One region of the Sporosarcina sp. P3 genome, then DNA from elsewhere that is predicted to be linked to it. Evidence: riboswitches for the same ligand, from Rfam matches in the RefSeq annotation. Region 1 holds a riboswitch; the other holds the start of a gene.
What was found. Region 1 has a riboswitch for FMN ahead of ribD (bifunctional diaminohydroxyphosphoribosylaminopyrimidine deaminase/5-amino-6-(5-phosphoribosylamino)uracil reductase RibD). Riboswitches for the same ligand answer to the same signal wherever they lie in the genome.

Region 1 (6,970 bases):
ACTGCGACACGGGGCGGCAAAAATGATTAGTGGAACGATAAAAGGAACGGAAGCACATGGCGCAAGACCACATCAAGGAAAAAATGCAATTGAGGTCGGTGCCTCGTTAGTGGGAGGCTTGCAGTCCATTCATTGTAATCCGATGGTTTCTCATACCGCAAAGATGACGATGTTCCAAGCGGGAGGCGAATCCGCCAACATTATTCCAGGAAACGCGAAATTCAGTTTGGATTTACGTGCCCAAGAAAATGATGTCATGAATGAATTATATGAACAAGTAGAACGTGTAATTCAAGCGGTAGAAAGGCAGTACGATGTAGAAATCAACTATAAAGTTATGGCGGAAATGGTTGCGGCGGAAGTAGATGCCGAGGCAGAAGATCTCATGCATCAGGCGATAGTTAAAGTCATTGGCAAAGAACAGGCTACACGTACCGTTGTTACACCAGGAGGAGAAGATTTTCATTTTTATTCTGTCCGACGACCGAATGTCAAAAGTACAATGCTTGGATTGGGGTGTGGCTTAACACCAGGACTTCACCATCCAAATATGACGTTTAATCAAGATGCGTTGGCAACGGGAGTCGAAATTTTGACAACTGCCATCGAGTTAACATTCCAATCTAAAAACTAGAAGGTGACAGTATGAAAAAGGATATAACAGTCAGAAAAGTGGCAGCGATCGAAGACATTCATGCCGTGCAAGAGCTTGAGAAACGAATTTGGGGAATGGAACCAATCCCTGTTCATCAGACGATTACGGCAGTCAAAAATGGTGGCTTAATTGTCGGAGCATTTTTAGAAAATCGTTTGATCGGCTATTCCTATAGCTTTGCAGGATATTCAGAAGGAAAAGTATATCTATGCTCTCACATGCTAGCGGTAGATGAAGAATTTCAAATGATGGGTATTGGTAAACTTTTAAAGGAAGAACAACTTCGTCTGGCACGGGAAATGGGCTATCAATTGATCGTTTGGACATTCGATCCACTCGAAAGTCGCAACGCCTACTTGAATACTGCCAAGTTATATGGCGTGTGTTATGACTATATAGTCAATTGCTATGGGAATATGAATGATGGGTTAAACAAAGGCTTGCCGACTGATCGTTTTCAAGTAGCCTGGTGGATTGATAGCCCGCGTGTATTGGAAAAATGGCAACCAGATCTTACATATAGTCGTCCTTTTCGAATTCATTCGGACGAAGAGATGTATCCCGTCATACTTTTACCAGAAACTAGTGAATGGCTACAGTTAGAAGCAATAGAAGTACCAGTGCCTAAACATATTCAACTGATAAAACAACAAAATCCGCAATTAGCCTATGAATGGCGAATGAAGACGAGAAAAATATTTCAGCAATTGAGTGGCGAAGGATTTGCTTTGATCGATGTATGCAGGACAGAGGAACCTGTTCAGTATTATCGTTTCTGCAAGCGATCCATGATTCCGTTGCAAAATCAAAGGAGTTTATCCAATGAAAATTAAGTCAATAACACTTCGTAGAATGAACATGACCATGAAACATCCATTTACTACAAGTTTCGGGACGATTCAGCAGAAAGACTTTTTGTTAGCAACCGTCACAGACGCGGACGGTCATGAAGGATGGGGGGAGTCTGTTGCATTTACGGCCCCTTGGTATAGCGAAGAAACAACAGAAACGACAATTCATATGCTGCGTGATTTCTTGATACCTGCAGTACTTGGTAAAACTATTACACACCCTGACGAGGTAAGTGGTTTGTTTAGTCATATCCGCAAAAACAATATGGCTAAGGCGACAATTGAAGGAGCGGTATGGGATGTGTATGCCAAGCATCACCATATGACACTTGCTGCTGCACTCGGAGGGCAACGTCAACGTATTGAAGTTGGTATCAGTATTGGAATTGAAGAACATGTTGAGGATTTATTGGCGAATATTACAAGCTTTATAGATGAAGGATATAAGCGTATTAAAGTAAAAATCAAACCTGGATACGACGTGGAAGTAATCCGCGCTATTCGGGAAATCTATCCAGATGTACCATTAATGGCGGATGCGAACTCTGCTTATACGTTAGATGATGTGGAGTTGTTGAAAGAACTCGATCAATTTAACTTGATGATGATTGAACAACCACTTGCTTCTGACGATATTATCGATCACGCAACACTACAAAAGCAAATTACGACACCGATCTGTCTAGATGAGAGCATTCATTCGTTGGAAGATACGCGCAAAGCTATCGAACTGGGTAGTTGTAAAATTATCAACGTGAAAATTGGTAGAGTAGGTGGTCTGTCAGAAGCAAAAAAAATTCATGATTATTGTGCGACAAAAGGCATTGATGTATGGTGTGGCGGCATGCTGGAATCAGGTATTGGCCGCGCGCAAAATGTAGCGTTGACAACATTGCCTAATTTCACACTTCCTGGCGACACGGCAGGATCTTCACGTTACTGGGAACAAGATATTATTACGCCAGAAGTAGTAACTAACGAAGGGTATATTACGGTTCCGACAGAAGATGGAATCGGATATGCTCCTAACATGGAAGCGATTGAAAAGTTCACTGTAGACAAATGGGTATTTTCAGCTGAATAATTATTCAGCGGTTGTTATTTAGCCACCACATGTGCTAGACTCTTAATTAATCGAATATGTTTCCTTCGGGGCAGGGCGTAATTCCCTACCGACGGTGATGAGCTAACAAGCTCTTAGTCCGTGACCCGGATGCTTTATATAAAGCAGAAGGTGGATTTGGTGAAACTCCAAAGCCGACAGTTAAAGTCTGGATGAGAGAAGGAACAGTGCGTATATACTACATGTAATGATTTTTTCATTGCTGTTTATAACGTTTATTTAGTCATGGTTACAAGCCCCGCATAATATGTTGCGGGGCTTTTTGCGTGTAGAATTGTCACTAGAGGAATACCGTAAGCTGGAGTGTTGCTCGATGAATCAGAATTATATGGAAATGGCTTTGCAACTTGCAGAAAATGTGGCAGGTCAAACCTCTCCTAATCCACCAGTAGGTGCGGTCGTCGTAAAAGAAGGCCGAATTATTGGGATGGGTGCACATTTACAAGCGGGAGAGCGCCATGCGGAACGCGTCGCATTGGACATGGCGGGAGCCAAAGCAACGGATGCTGATTTGTATGTAACATTGGAACCTTGTTCACACACCGGTAAAACTTCGCCTTGTGCAGATTCCGTTATTCAAGCGGGTATCAAGCGTGTCTTCGTCGCGATAACGGATCCGAATCCGCTAGTAGCAGGTAAAGGCATTGCGAAACTTCGTGAAGCAGGAGTAGAAGTAACCGAAGTGGTTTCCGATGAACGCGCGAAAAAACTATATGAACCATTTTTTCATTTTATCAAAAATAAAACACCTCATGTGACAATGAAAACAGCTATGACGATAGACGGTAAGATTGCGACTTCAAATGGAGACAGCAAATGGGTGACGAGTGAGCAGGCGCGACTCGATGTCCATCAACTTCGCCATACGCAAGATGCAATTTTAGTAGGTGTGCAAACGCTTCTTCATGATAATCCTCTTCTCACCACCAGACTGCCCCTAGGTGGACAACATCCTATTCGAGTTATTTTAGATACATCATTACGAACACCGGAATCTAGCCAGGTCATTCAAAACACAGAAGCGCCGACATGGATTTTTTGCGGAAAATATGCAGAATTATCACGCGAAAAGTTACTCAAGAAGCCGCATGTCCAGATTGTCCGGATGCAGAAACCCCAGTTGATTGTAGAAGATATTCTACTAGAGCTAGGAAGACGTGGTGTCATGACGTTGCTTGTAGAAGGTGGAGCGGCTATTAATGCTTCATTTGTGAAAGCGCGCGCAGTGCAGAAAGTCATTTGCTATGTAGCGCCCAAATTACTTGGTGGGATTGGATCATTGACACCAATTGGGGGACTTGATCCTCGATTGATGAATGAAGCGTTTCCGTTAACCTTTAAAAGTGTGGAGATGATCGGTCCAGACATTAAAATCATAGCTGTACCGAAAGAGAGTGATTGAACAATGTTTACAGGAATAATAGAAGAGATTGGTTCCGTTGAACACATACAATCTGGTGCTCAATCTATGACACTTACGATTGCTGCATCGCTTGTATTGACAGATGTGCGAGTTGGAGACAGCATCGCGGTCAACGGTGTCTGTTTAACGGTGAAGAGCTTCTGCAAAACACGATTTGAAGCAGATGTCATGCCTGAAACTGTATCCTCCACATCACTACGGCAATTAGCGATGGGAAGTTCTGTGAATCTGGAACGGGCACTCGCAGCAAATGGCAGATTAGGTGGACATTTTGTCACGGGACACGTAGACGGAATAGCCACAATCCGTGACAAGCGAACAGTGGATAATGCATTATATATACGCTTGTCCTTACCGCAAGGATATAGTCCCTATTTATTACATAAGGGCTCGATCGCGTTGGATGGTACTTCATTGACGATTTTTGAAGTGATAGATACGGATATTACGATTTCGTTGATTCCGCATTCACAGGAAATGACAGTCATTGCGAAAAAGCAAATAGGGGATATAGTCAACTTCGAATGCGATATGCTCGCTAAATATGTTGAGAATATGTTGCAAAAAAGACAGGATGCTGGTTCGAGAATGTCAAAAGATTTTTTACAACAACATGGATTTATGTGAAGGAGTGAATAAGGATGTTTCATACAATCGAAGAAGCATTAGAAGATTTACGACAGGGTAAAGTCGTTATCGTTGTGGATGATGAAGATCGAGAGAATGAAGGGGATTTTGTAGCACTGGCTGACCAAATTACGCCTGAAATCATCAACTTCATGGCAACGAAAGGTCGAGGCTTGATTTGTGTACCGATAACAGAACAGAAAGCAGTACAACTAGGCTTACAGATGATGACTGACAATAATACAGATTCACATGGTACTGCGTTCACGATCAGTGTCGATCATTGCTCTACACATACTGGAATTAGTGCATTTGAACGTGCAGATACCATTGTAAAAATGATGGAACCTCATGCAACAGCAGGTGAATTCAAACGTCCTGGGCATATATTCCCGCTCGTAGCGAAATCAGGTGGTGTGCTGGAACGTACGGGACATACTGAAGCTGCAGTAGATTTGGCGCGACTGGCGGGCAGCGCATCTGCAGGCGTTATTTGTGAAATCATGAATGATGACGGAACGATGGCGCGTGTGCCGGAGCTACGTCAGATGGCTGAAGAACTAGATTTGAAACTAATCACCATTCAAGACCTCATTCATTACCGTCTACAGCAAGAGCGATTAGTCATACGTGAAGCAGAAATCAAGCTACCGACGGACTATGGCGAGTTCTGCATGGTCGGCTATACCGAGACTATGACGGGCAAAGAACATGTTGCATTAGTAAAAGGTGATGTGACGACAGCCGAACCGGTCTTAGTGAGAGTTCATTCGGAATGCTTAACAGGCGATGTCTTTGGGTCGTGCCGTTGTGACTGTGGCCCGCAACTGCAAGCAGCTCTCTCTCAAATAGAAGAAGAAGGGCGCGGTGTATTGTTATATATGCGTCAAGAGGGCAGGGGGATAGGCTTGATCAATAAACTAAAAGCCTATGAACTGCAAGAACAAGGCTATGATACGGTAGAAGCGAATGAAAAACTAGGATTTGCAGCGGATTTACGTGATTACGGTATCGGCGCACAAATTCTTCGGGAACTCGGCATTACGCAAATGCGTTTGCTGACGAATAATCCAAAGAAAATCGCTGGCTTAAAAGGATATGAACTAGAAGTGGTGGAACGCGTTCCAATCCAGCTGCCATTCAATAAGGCGAATGAAAAGTACTTACACACAAAAGCGGAAAAACTAGGTCATTTATTAACTTTATGAGGAGAGATGAAAAGTGGGTAATTTATTCGAAGGACATTTAGTGGGTACAGGTTTAAAAGTGGGGATCGTCGTTGGACGGTTCAACGAGTTTATCACAGGGAAGTTACTTTCAGGTGCACAAGACGCGTTCAAACGTCATGGCGTAGAAGAAGCGGATGTAGACATAGCATGGGTTCCAGGTGCATTTGAAATCTCGTTGATCGCAAAGAAAATGGCGGATTCAAAAAAGTATGATGCGGTTATTACGCTTGGCACGGTCATCCGCGGGGCAACTCCTCATTTTGACTTTGTTTGTAATGAAGTGGCAAAAGGGGTTTCCCAAGCAAGCTTGCAATCAGGTATTCCAGTGATCTTCGGTGTGCTAACGACGGATACGATTGAACAATCGATCGAACGTGCGGGGACTAAGGCTGGTAACAAAGGCTGGGACGCAGCGGTTTCCGCTATTGAGATGGCGAACCTAACGAAGCAGTTTGATTAATTAATAAATATAGATAAAAAAGGATGTCCCAGAAGCTACTTCATGGGATATCCTTTTTGTAATGTCTAATTCAAATCCAAATGCTGGAGCATAAAATCTCTCGTAAGTGCCTATGCAAACTACTTTATATCTAACTCCATGCGAACAAAAGACAGTCCTAGAAATCTACACAATTTCTAGGACTGTCTTAAATTCATTATTTCACTGCTACTACGCCTAACTTTTCTCGTGCTTGTACAGTAGCGATCACCATGTTCTTTAATGCTGCAACTGTCTCTTCACGCTTTCTTGTCTTCAAGCCACAATCCGGATTAATCCAGAACTGGTTAGGTTCGAGTACTTCAAGCCCTTTGTTGATAATCTCTGTCATCTCTTCGACTGCAGGGACGCGTGGACTATGGATATCATAAACGCCTAGACCGATTCCTTTGTCGTAATGGTACTCATTGAAAGCCTCAACCAAATCGCCGTGACTACGAGAAGTCTCAATAGAAATGACGTCTGCATCGAGTGCGCTAATCGCTTCGATAAAGTCATTGAAATCACAATAGCACATATGCGTATGAATTTGCGTCGTATCTTCCACTGAAGCAGTAGATACG
Region 2 (6,970 bases), on a different contig from region 1:
TTGTAGCAAGCCTTTGTATAATCCATTCTGTTTTTTCCCATTCATTATCCATATGCATCACGCGATACGATATATTCGGACGGTCGATTGATTGTCTTTCGATGTGAGGGTTTCGCATGTGCAAATACGTGGTAATGTCTTCCACTACTTTATCATTCGCAGTAGCAGTCAATGCCAGTACTGGTGCTCTCTCTAAAACTGAGAATAATTCCTTTAGCCGTAAATAGTCTGGTCTAAAATCAAACCCCCACTCTGAAATACAATGGGCTTCATCTACCACAAAAAAAGCTATAGATAATTGTTGAACAAGTTGACGGACATGCTCTTGCATCACCATTTCAGGCGATAGAAAAATGAACTTATATTGCGCTAAAGTAGAAAGCGCTAATTCCTTTTCCTGCCTCGATAAAAATGAATTGATAGCGACAACACGCTTCTCTTTATGTTTACGCAAGTTAGCTACTTGATCTTCCATCAACGCAACGAGAGGAGAGATGATGATCACCGCACCGTCCTGCATGTAGGCGGGTAATTGATAGCAAAGTGATTTCCCTGTACCCGTTGGAAAAATCGCCACGGTGTCTCGTCCAGCTAGTAACTCGGTAATGACTTCTTGTTGTCCGGGACGGAATGATTCATACCCAAATTTTTGACGCAATATGTCTTGAAGTTCCATCAACTCTCCCTCCTTCCGATCATGATGATTAATCGCAATTGGAAATACGATAATTCTGGGCATTGCTGTTTCAGCAAACGTAATCGTTTCGTCTGTAACTGTTCAACATGACGCCAAACCGCATCTATTTGTTCTTCTTTTACAAAATCTTTATAGGGAAAGCTATCCATATTCGCTGCCATTTCAATAAAATGATCTTCGATTGTACTTAATTTCAAATTTCGTAGAGAGGCGATTTGCTCTACCGAATACCCCCTGTCGAATAGTTTTCGTGTTCGTTCTGCAGATTGTGTCAAATACGTATCCACTCGACAACCTGCCGCTAATTCTGTAAGCAATGGACAGTTCGGTTGCTGTTGTATGAAATCAAGCAAAATATGTAATGCCTCTATATAGTACAATTGTATAGTCTGAACCGGTAGATTTACATTATCCGCCATCTGTTCCCAAGTAGATGCAGTGAGCCGATAGCCCGTCAATCGATCGCTCACGATCGTGCGTTGTAATTCTGTTAACGAGGAGTGAGTTAGCACATATTCCAGTTCTATTCGCAATGACGTAGATAGATGGGTCATACTACTTGATTGATTACGCAAAAACTCTTTGACAAATTGCTGCGTAGGCAACTCTTTCTGAATCGGCATGAACATAGTTTCACCGCTGCGTAAATTCGACAATGTCTGAACTAGCAATGCCAACCGTCTAGCAAACTCTCTTTCACGTCCGCGATAATTCCAGCCATTAAATCGCCACATTTCACTACCTGTCGCCATTTGTCCTTTTGCCGTTACATAGACGAGCTCATGTATATAAATTAAACCATCTGCTTGCATCCGCTCTAACGCTCGTTGAAAGTCACTTGCCGTCAATTGCGGCAACAATGCATAGTATGATTTGACTTGATAATATTCGACGTCTTGTAATGTCTGTCCTGATCGTTTTCCGCGAAGTATATGGTAGACACCTTGCGCTGAACGCTCACCATGGAGGCGTTGAAAGATCGTTAATAAGATGGAATCAAAACTCATTTGAGCTACCCCCCTGAAGAAATAACGTTTTTTTGTTGAAAAGTGATGAAAACAGCTTTAGAATAGAGGAGATACAAAATAGGTTGAGTGAATGGAAGAAGGGAGAAAGACAAATGTCTAGCAAAAAGTATACAATTGTCGATCAGGATACATGTATAGCCTGCGGGGCCTGCGGGGCTGCTGCGCCGGATATCTATGATTATGACGATGAGGGGATTGCATTTGTTATTTTAGATGATAACATGGGAAACACTGAAGTTCCAGAAGAACTGATGGAGGACCTTGAGGATGCGTATGATGGCTGCCCTACCGATTCAATTAAAATTGCGGACGAAGCCTTCGAAGGTGATCCGTTAAAATATGAAGATTGATTTAATCTTAACAACACTTCCGATTTTCGGATGTGTTGTTTTTTATTTTTGCATTAAGTAGGTAGGCTACAGGATGGGATTTAAGCACTAAGCGGACGCTTCCTTGCGGGCCTTCAGTGAGTCAACCAATCGCAAGCTCCATTGGCACTCCCATCTAATTAGGCTAAACCATCGAGAGCCGCCTGTCGCATCAATCCCTTGGTACTCATTACTTAACTTTTTAAACACAAAAAAACGCCAGCCTCCCTTTTGAGGGAAGATTGGCGCGTATTTATTTAGAACGATAATTTCTTTTGTTGCTGAAGAATCCACTTCTCCATGCTTCTATATAACATCAACGTGATGGCTAATAGCATAACACCCTTAACCAGGTTGAATGGTAAGATTCCCAATATGATCATCTGATACAACGAGTCGCCTGTAACTGCTGGCATACCTAGGAAATATGTGTACATCGGCAAGAACACTAAGTAATTTAGTACACTCATACCTACTGCCATTGCTACTGTACCGGCGATCAAACCTGATGCAAGACCTTTAGTAGAACGATATTTCATGAAAATCCAATAGATCGGCATAATGAATAGCATACCTGTCACAAAGTTTGCGACTTCTCCTACTGGTACTCCTGTCGGGCTTCCTGATAAGAACCAATGCATGACGTTTTTCAATAACTCTACGCCTATTCCTGCAACTGGTCCCATCGTCATGATTGCCATAACTGCAGGGATTTCACTAAAATCGATCTTTAAAAATCCAGGCATTGCCGGGATCGGAAAGTTGAACTGCATTAATACAGTTGAAATACTTCCCAAAATGGCCACCAAAATTAACTTACGTAACTTCTTGTTATTCACTTGTTCCTCTCTCCTTTTGCGATTCACTTCAAAAGAGGAAAGGCTTGCTCATCTATTGTCCCGCTAAAAATCCCTAAAGCAAAATATGCCTTAGGGAGAGTAAAATGCACTGTTAAGAACAGATAAATTATACAAACTTATCCGTCAGGAAACAAGCACCACTTTTGCGTACACAAAAAGATGGCTGCACCTTCACCTTCTCCCATCCAGACTATACTGTCGGCTCCGGAATCTCACCAGAATCAGCTGTTAAGCTCGCGGGCTAAAAGTAGAATTCTACTTCATTTCCGCCGGTCGGGAATTACACCCTGCCCCGAAGATGAATCAATATTTGATTATGAACCTATTATAACGTAAAAAAACTGTTTTGTAAACTTCGCGAGTTTACAAAACAGAATTATTCGTTAATTAAATATTGTGGATTTGCACCAATCGGCTTTTCTACAGGCTGAGTGAAGTCAAATTCATTCCAGTATTTTTGCTTAACTTGATCAAACTTTACATATTTATCAAAACTTGCCACTGTCAGCGAGATGCCGTCTATTAATTGCATCGCTTCCTCCGGTTGCATCTGATCTAAATCAAGCTCTTCAGTAAATTTTACGTTGACAACCTCATCGTCTACTTTGACCGTGAAATCTATTTCTTTAGGTACAACAGTCGAATACACATCATTTGGTGAAACCTTCATGTCATTCAAAGCTTGCTCTACCGTTTCAGTAGTCTTACCAAAATTAGTGGAGAGTACTACTTCACCATCTGATTTTAAAAATCGATAATAGGCTTGATGCGAAACCATTCCTGACAAAGCGATAGGTTCTTCCACTTGACCTACTTGATCAAACATAATGGGCGAGGCATCTTCTTGTAAAAATTTTATTTCATCATATCCTAAAAACGTATCTTGTACGGATCGATTCAGCATCTCAAGTGTCGCACTCGATGTATCATACGTATGGTCCGCAGTAAATTTCATTTGAACTTGCTTACCGTTCGAGGAAATCATCGCTTTATACGGATGATACTCTATAAAACCTAGCGCCTCTTCGTCAAGTGTTTTAGCATACTCATTATAAAGCGCGACTGCATCTGGAGAGGTACCTAAGCGTTCAGCAAGGCGTTCATTCGGTATCAAGAATGTCACAGGAACAATGGTGGCCTGATTGGTAGCCAGGCCAATATGAAACACTGTGTGACCTATGAGATCGGAAGGATAAGCAGCATATGACAGCGGTGTCGAAGCCTGTCTAGTAAACACAGATGCGTCACTTGTGTCATTCGACTGCATCTCTTCACTACTCTCCATTTCGATAGGATCAGCCGATTCCTCTGTCGTTGCTTGATCCATCGATACTTCATTGTTTTGCTGAATGAATGTTGGCACAAGGATGGTGAGCAATACAATTGCTGCAACAGCTGCAAGGATGGGAGGCCATTTTGATTTCGACGACTTCTTCTTTGGCTCGTTCGGCTCAGAAAGTCTTGAGTCTTCCTTTAACCGTTGCATAATCTCATCTTTGGAACGCTGATCTTTCACGACAGGCATGTCACGTAAACGTTTCTCGATATGATCTTCATTCCATTTGTCTTTACTCATCTCATCACCCCTCCCTCGCGGAATGCGCTTCCAACTTCACTTGCAATACTTTGATTGCACGATGCTGTGTCGTTTTCACTTTGCTTTCAGTCCAGCCCAAAACTTCAGCCGTTTCAGCAACTGACAGATCTTGAAAGAAGCGCATGAGGATGACCATTTTCTGATCACCCGTACACGTGTGCAACACATCAAGCACCTGCTCTTGTTCTTCATCCGCTTCAATCAATTGTTCAGGCAAACGGTCAGTTGAGGCTAATTGCTCTGTTTCCCAATCAAAATGAATGTTTGCATGTTTGTTGATGGTGGATTGTTTTCGAAAATAGTCAATCGAGACATTTTTCGCAATCGCAAACAGCCAAGTTTTTTCAGAACTTTTCCCTTCAAAACGGCCATATGATTTGAGTACCCGCACATATACTTCATGCATCAAATCTTCGGCTACTTCCCGATTGCGAGTCAAATAAGTGAGGAAGTTGAATACGTCACGGTTATAGTCTTCATATAATCGTTGAAAAACTAAATCATTCATTCAATCCCCTCGCTCTATAGTAGTCGTTTCAGTATAGAAGAAGTTTCATTTATTTATTGCGTCAAATGGAAGCGAACAAATAAAGATAGTTCCTTTTTCATCGCCCCGGGTTGCTAAAATCGAGCCATTATGTGCTTCCATAATGTTTTTTGCAATAGCCAAACCAAGTCCTGTTCCACCTTTTCCTCTTGTTCTCGCTTTATCCGCCTTATAAAAACGCTCAAAGACGAATGGCAAATCTTTTTCAGGTATACCGACACCTGTATCGGCTACTGTAATATCAAGTGCTCCCGAAGACCGGTAGACACCTAGCGTCACCGCTCCACCATCTGGAGTATGACGGATGGCGTTATCGATCAAATTAGTGAACACTTGCTCAAGACGGTCTTCATCAGCCGTGACGAGTAGTGTATTCGGTTCCTCCGTTACCAAAGACAGATCCACTTTCGCATCTTTTGCTACTTGTGAGAACTTGGTTACCATACGTTCCAAAAACTCCACAATCGACAGAGGGTTTTTACTCAGTTGAATGTAGCCAGACTCCATTCTTGCTAGATTCAGCAAGTCTGTGACAAGGCGACTCATACGCTTAGATTCATCGTGGATGATCTGTACCATTTCCATACGTTCTTCTTCACTGCTCACTACATCATCTATGATGGCTTCACTATATCCTTGCAACATCGAAATGGGTGTTCGCAATTCATGTGAGACGTTGGCAATGAAATCCGAACGTAATTTATCTAGTTTATGCTGTTCCGTCATATCACGGAATACGGCCACCGCTCCACGGATACTATTTTCACTGTACAATGGACTAATGGAAATCACATAAAACTGTCCACCCAATTCCAACTCATCTTCTACTTCCTCAGCGAATGAAATGGCATGCTCTAGCATATGGAAGACTTCTTTAGGCAACGGATGATGACTTTTCTGATTATATCCATACCACTTTTTTAACAGTAGCTCGGCTTGTGGATTTTTTAGAAGAATGGAATAATCTTGATTAAACGTTACGACTGCATCTGTCATAGATGTAAGAATGCTAGAAAGCTGTTCTTTCTCCTGCTTAATCAACTCAATATTATATTTCAACTGACGTCCCATCTGATTGAAAGCAGTAGCTAACTGACCAATTTCATCTTTTTGTGTGACCGGCAAATGTGTATCGAAATTCCCTTTAGATAACTCAAACGCTGCTTGCTTCATCTTACGCAACGGCAATGTGATTTGCGTAGATAAGAAAAATGCAAAAAATGTAGTTAAAATAAACGCGATAAATGCGGATAGGAAGACTATGTTCGTCGTGCTCTTTGTTGTACGGTGCACAGCATCTAAGCTTTGGTACATGAGTACACTCGCTTGTTCGCCACTTGCTTGTTTAAATGGGTAAGACAGAATCAAAAATTGCTCCATGACATCTTGTTCTGTCAATGAAGGCAGTATCATTTCTTTGATTTTTTGCTTACCTGATTCAGGCGACTCAAACAGACTATCTTCCGATAAAAGTTCTTCTTCAATTTCTTTTTTACTTGAAGATGTATGGAATGAATACAACACATCCCCTTGTCGATCGACGACAATTGCATTGGTCTCTAAATCGAGGATATCATCTATAATCTGGTTCATAGACTGGTTCATGGAACTTGCCGTTTGTTCGTTATAATCATTGACAATTTTGCCGATGGTAGCAGCTTCTCTTTGCAAAGATTCTTCCGCTTGTTTCGTGTGGAAATTATCAAGGAATTCGAGCAGGAACAGTGTCACGATAAACAAGACAAAGGAAACGAGAAGCAATATGGTGGCCCATAGCTTCCCGACAATTGAATTCCATATTCTAATCATTCGTTTGGAACCTCGAACTTATAACCGACACCCCAAACAGTCACAATCATTTTCGCTGCGCGGT

Region 2: another riboswitch for FMN. It lies ahead of CSV61_RS03765 (ECF transporter S component); the one in region 1 lies ahead of ribD (bifunctional diaminohydroxyphosphoribosylaminopyrimidine deaminase/5-amino-6-(5-phosphoribosylamino)uracil reductase RibD).

The regions. Positions count from the first base shown of each region.
Region 1 is NZ_PDZE01000012.1:23,557-30,526, reverse strand. It holds gene CSV61_RS13560 (M20 peptidase aminoacylase family protein) at 1-634, shown strand, start outside; gene CSV61_RS13555 (GNAT family N-acetyltransferase) at 646-1,488, shown strand; gene menC (o-succinylbenzoate synthase) at 1,478-2,590, shown strand; FMN riboswitch at 2,648-2,797, shown strand; gene ribD (bifunctional diaminohydroxyphosphoribosylaminopyrimidine deaminase/5-amino-6-(5-phosphoribosylamino)uracil reductase RibD) at 2,943-4,031, shown strand; gene ribE (riboflavin synthase) at 4,035-4,679, shown strand; gene CSV61_RS13535 (bifunctional 3,4-dihydroxy-2-butanone-4-phosphate synthase/GTP cyclohydrolase II) at 4,694-5,887, shown strand; gene ribH (6,7-dimethyl-8-ribityllumazine synthase) at 5,901-6,368, shown strand; gene metE (5-methyltetrahydropteroyltriglutamate--homocysteine S-methyltransferase) at 6,565-6,970, opposite strand, start outside.
Region 2 is NZ_PDZE01000002.1:324,662-331,631, reverse strand. It holds gene CSV61_RS03780 (RecQ family ATP-dependent DNA helicase) at 1-676, opposite strand, end outside; gene CSV61_RS03775 (YpbB family protein) at 676-1,704, opposite strand; gene CSV61_RS03770 (ferredoxin) at 1,818-2,075, shown strand; gene CSV61_RS03765 (ECF transporter S component) at 2,351-2,932, opposite strand; FMN riboswitch at 3,123-3,257, opposite strand; gene CSV61_RS03760 (GerMN domain-containing protein) at 3,330-4,529, opposite strand; gene CSV61_RS03755 (RNA polymerase sigma factor SigX) at 4,534-5,058, opposite strand; gene CSV61_RS03750 (ATP-binding protein) at 5,104-6,906, opposite strand; gene CSV61_RS03745 (response regulator transcription factor) at 6,903-6,970, opposite strand, start outside.